DNA from 2 places in the Spirillospora sp. NPDC049652 genome. Region 2 is predicted to be linked to the other one. Evidence: riboswitches for the same ligand, from Rfam matches in the RefSeq annotation. Region 2 holds a riboswitch; the other holds the start of a gene.

Region 1 (2,382 bases), on a different contig from region 2:
CCGTTGCTGTTGCGCGCGGACGTGGGCATGGAGCCGCCGGACGACTCCATGAAGTCGCAGGCGGTGCCGGTGGCGTGGTCCTGCGCGTCCGCGCCGCCGCGGTAGCAGCCGATGGTGGGGAACGGCCCGAACTCGGTGTCGATGACCTGCTTCACGTGCAGCATGCGGGGGGTCACGCTGCCCATGCCGACGCTCGGCGACTCCGGCTTGTACTTCTTGACCAGCTTCTTGATCTGGGCCTTGCGGGACTTCAGGTCGGTCAGGTTCTTCTGCAGGTCGGAGATCTTCGCCTGCGCCTGCTGCCGCGCCTTCTCCTGGTCGGCGACGAGCTTGGTGATCTGCTGGACGCGCGCCGACTGGTTCTGCGCGACATGGCTCGCCAGGCTCATCGTGTTCAGCAGCTCGGACGGGTCGCCCGCCGCGACGACGGTGATCCCCGGGTCCTGGCCGCCGGTCATGTACTGGTTGGCGGCGAGCCGGGCGACGAGGGTGCGCGAGGCGGTCAGCTGCTCGCGCAGGTCGTCGGCCTTCTTGATGGCCTTCCGGGCGGCCCACTGGGCGTCCTTGAGCTGGGCAAGGTCGCCGCCGTACTCCTTGTCGAGCTGCTCGATCTGCTTGTTCAGCTTGTCCATCCGGTCGCTGTCGCCGGGCTCGGCGCCGGCCGGGACGGTGCTCGACAGCAGCGGCAGGGCGAGCACGGCAGCGGCGGCGGCCAGTGCGGCGCGGCGTCCGCGGACGCCCGTGCGGGGCCGGGGGACGGCCGCCCGGAGACGGCGGCCGGAGGTCGGGCGCTGCACGTCCTCTCCTCTCCTCTGGTCGGCCTACCGGGTTAGCTGTCGGGTTCGGGCGCGGGAGTCCGCCCTATCGCGGCGCGTGCGGCGGCCGCGAATTCACCCCGGCCGGACGGGGCGTCCGGCGGCTGGGTCCCCGGCTCCCGGACAGGGGGCGTCCGGGACTCGGCGCGTCCGGCCAGCCTGCCGCGTCGACCACGGGCAGTCACCGACCGGACACCAACAAACTGCAAGGAACTGGGTGTTGCCTCGCCAAAGATTAGACCCCCGGGGCTGCCGGGACGACCCCGGCGGCCGACCCGATGCCCGGAATCGGCAGAGCCGGCGGGCGGTCCGGGGCGCCGCCCCGGCGTCCGGCTCCGCTCGTTGCATGACGGCCCGGTCCCGAGGCCGGGACCGGGCCGTCATGACCGTGCGTGAGCGCGGAGGGTCTTACAGCGAACCCTTGTAGAGCAGCCGGTTGGGCGTGCCGGTCTTCAGGTTCCGCAGGACGTTCTTGGTGGAGTTGTCGTGCAGCCACTTCTGAACGGCGGAGAAGTTCGCCTTGGGGTGCGTCTGCAGGTAGAGCGCGGCGACACCGGCGACGTACGGCGAGGCCATGGACGTGCCGCTCTCGACCTGCGTGCCGCCGCCCGGCCACGTGGACGTGATGCCGTAGCCCGGCGCCAGGATGTCCACGCACTTGCCGTAGTTGGAGAAGCCCGCGCGGTTGTCGTGCGAGGTGGTCGCGCCGACGGCCTCGACCCAGGACGCGCCCGAGGGCGAGAACTTGCAGGCGTCCTTGTTGTCGTTGCCCGCGGCGACGGTCACGAAGACGCCCGACTTGGACAGGTTCGCGACGGCGGTGTCGAGGGCCGCGGACTTGCCGCCGCCGATCGACAGGTTCGCCACCGACGGCTTGGCGGCGTGCGAGCGCAGCCACTTCAGGCCGGCGACGACGTCGGACGCCGGGGCGCTGCCGTCCTTGTCGAGGACGCGCAGGGCGCGCAGCTGGACGCCCTTGGCCGCGCCGTACTTGGCGGAGCCGAGGATGCCGGCGACGTGGGTGCCGTGGCCGTTGTAGTCCCAGCCGTTGCCCTTGAAGCGCGGCGCGGACCACACGACCTTGGCGCGCCCGCCGAACTGCGAGTGCGTCCAGGCGATGCCGCTGTCGATGATGTAGGCCGTGACGCCCTTGCCGGTCGCCTTGTAGGAGTAGGACTTCGACAGCGGCGTCCGGCGCTGGTCGATGCGGTCCAGGCCCCACGGGAGCGGCGACCTCTGGGTGGTCGTGGCGTGCACGAGCTGGTCCTGCTCGATGGCCGCGACGCGCTTGTCGCGGCGCAGCTTGTCGAGCTGCCTGCTGTCGAGGCGGGCGACGAACCCGTTGAGGACGTCGCCGAAGTCCTGGGCGGACGAGGCGCCGACCTGGCCCGCCGTGGCGGTGGGCGAGGTGCCGGCCTTGAGCGTGACGATGTACTGGCCCGCGATGGGCGTGCCCTCGGCGGCGGTCACCTGGACCGGCGTGGGCTTGGAATCGGCGTTGGCCAGGGCGGGGATCGCCGCCGCGGCGCCCACAGAGGACGCGATCGCGCCGGCCAGCAGCAGCCTT
Region 2 (2,382 bases):
CCACGGTGAGGTGGGACCCCGCGGCGGCGGGCTCTGCGGTGTCGTTCTCTACGGCGCCGTTCCCGGCGGGCTGGTCCGCCACGGCGTGGTGCTCTGCCGTGCCGGGGCCTGAGGGCCGCTCAGCGGCCCGCCCGGAAGCGGACCCCGCCCCCGTCTCCACGGCCCGCTCGTCGCCCATGCGGCGATCCTAGAGCGCGGCCGGGAGTGCCGGTCACTTGGCGTAGCCGGGGTACCCGTAGCCGACGATGGTGTCGCTCGGACGGGTCTTGACCTCGACCGAACCGCCGTCGGTGTTGCCCTCGACGGTCTTGACGGTGCCGTCGCCGTTGCCCTTGATCACCATGCCGACGTGCTGGATGGAGTCGAGGCTCTTGCTGCCGTTCCAGGCGAAGAACACGACCGCGCCGGGCTTCGGGGTGGTGCCCCAGCGGCCCTGGCTCTTGAACCACTTGGCGTGGGCCACGGTCCAGGCGTCGGAGCCGACCTGGTGGGAGAAGCCGGCCTGGGTGCCGACCCAGGAGACGAACATGTCGCACCACTCGGCGTCGGCGTACAGGCGGAGCGCGCCGCCGTCACGGGCGAGGGTCTGCTTGGCCCGCTCGGTGCCCATGTACCACTTCTGGAACTTGGTCTTGCCCGCGCCGTCCTCGCTGATCCCGACCTGGGAGGTCGCGATCTTGATGGCCTTCTGGGCGGTGGGCATGGCCGGGGCGGCCTTGGCGGCCTTGGGGGCCTGCCCCCGCGCGGCCTGCGCGGCGTGCCGGCCGGCCTGCTCCGGAGCGGACTTCTTGAGGTTCGGGAGGGTGTTCTGGGCCATCGCGGCCTCGCTGATCCGCATGGCCGCGGCCTGCGGCTTGGCGTCGTGCGGGGTGATCGTGGAGGCGTGCGCGGCGGTCGCGGCGACGGTCCCGACGACGGCGGCGCCGGCGACGAGGGCGCTGGTGGTGCGCAGCGACTGGAAGACAGGCTGAAGCTTGCTGGTACGCGTGGCGTTCAAGGGTGTTCTCCTCGGCTTCCATGCCGCCTACCGGGTTAGCTGTCGGGTTCGGGCGTGGAAGCTGCCCTACGGCCTCTGGGAGGCCGATTCACCCCGGTGTAGGTGGGTCCCCGGCTCCACTGGACGCGCTCGGCGCGTCGGGAGCGGACTCGGCGGCGGACGTCCTCGAAAGGCGTCCGTTACTGGATATGGACGGTCCCGCTCAGGGGACGGCTCGCACTGGAGGGCGAGCGGGGTGGGAGGGCCCGGCGGAGGTCTTCCTGCCGCCGGGCCCTGCGGACCCGCGTCTAATAAGGACGGACGGCGCCCGCGAAGGTCTTCTTGCGGTAGCTGTTCAGCTTGGCCACCCGGACGTGGTCGCCGGAGTGGGGCGCGTGGATCATGTAGAGCGTACGGCCCTTTTTCTTGTAGATGAGGCCGACATGACCCTTGCCGTTAAAGAACACAAGGTCTCCTGGCGCGAGTTTGTTCCAGGCAACCTTGTTCTTTACCGAACGGTACTGGGACGTGGTGACCCGGGGCAGCTTCACCCCGGCCTTCCGGTAGGACCACTGGACGAATCCGGAGCAGTCGAAGGCGTTCGGGCCCGCCGCGCCGTAGCGGTACGGCTTGCCCTTCTTGGAGGCGGCGTACTTCAGCGCCTTCCTGGCGAGCTTCTGGCGCTCGGCCCAGGTCTTGTGCTTGGCCTGCTTGACCACCACGCTCACGGGCTTGGCGGCCGCCGCGTGGGCGGGGGCCGGACCGGCGAGCACGACGGGCGCCGCCACGGCCGTGACGACCGTGAGGCCGCCCAGGATACGCGCGGATCGGGCTCTGCTGCTGACAGCGTTGCTGGACAGGGGTTGTCTCCTTCTTCCAGACGCCTACCGGGTTAGCTGTCGGGTTCGGGCGTGGAAGCAGCCCTACGACGGGTCCCTCACCAGGCCCGTGGGGGCCTTGAACTGGGGGCTGGGACCGCGCCGATTCACCCCGTGCGCCTTGATCGCGCCGTCCGGAAGGCCCGGACGGGCGGACGCGGTGGGTCCCCGGCTCCGCGCGCCATCGCGCGGACTCGGCGTTGCCTGCTCGCCCCAGGGGCGTGATGAGGCCGGACGACGGGACCCTGATGTCCCGCGTGCGGGCGAGCGGCGTGATGTTGTGGGAGTGGCGGGCCCGGGTAAAGGGCCGCGCACGGGCAGGGGCCGGGTAAAGGAATCCGCCGTGGCGCGCTCTCAGCGCCATGCACGCCGTTCGCGTGCGCACGGGCGGGCCGGGCCTACCGGGGGACGCGGCGCGTGGAACGCGTCGCGAGGGGGGCGGCGGCGCCTGGACGGCGTCCCGCCGGAACCGCGGCGCGTGGGGCGCGTCGCGAGGGGGACGGCGCCTGGAGGGCGCCGCGAGTGCCC

The links. A riboswitch is a leader RNA that binds a small molecule or an ion and turns the genes downstream of it on or off. The one in region 2 is predicted to bind cyclic di-AMP.
Region 1: linked by a shared signal. The riboswitch ahead of AB0J52_RS07545 (coiled-coil domain-containing protein) and the one ahead of AB0J52_RS28575 (CHAP domain-containing protein) in region 2 are both predicted to bind cyclic di-AMP.

Annotation. Positions count from the first base shown of each region.
Region 1 covers NZ_JBFAOF010000067.1:12,949-15,330, reverse strand. Annotated here, with positions in the region: gene AB0J52_RS07545 (coiled-coil domain-containing protein) at 1-797, opposite strand, end outside; cyclic di-AMP (ydaO/yuaA leader) riboswitch at 804-972, opposite strand; gene AB0J52_RS07540 (S8 family peptidase) at 1,224-2,382, opposite strand, start outside.
Region 2 covers NZ_JBFAOF010000592.1:2,164-4,545, reverse strand. Annotated here, with positions in the region: gene AB0J52_RS28575 (CHAP domain-containing protein) at 212-997, opposite strand; cyclic di-AMP (ydaO/yuaA leader) riboswitch at 1,006-1,142, opposite strand; gene AB0J52_RS28570 (C40 family peptidase) at 1,285-1,764, opposite strand; cyclic di-AMP (ydaO/yuaA leader) riboswitch at 1,843-2,064, opposite strand.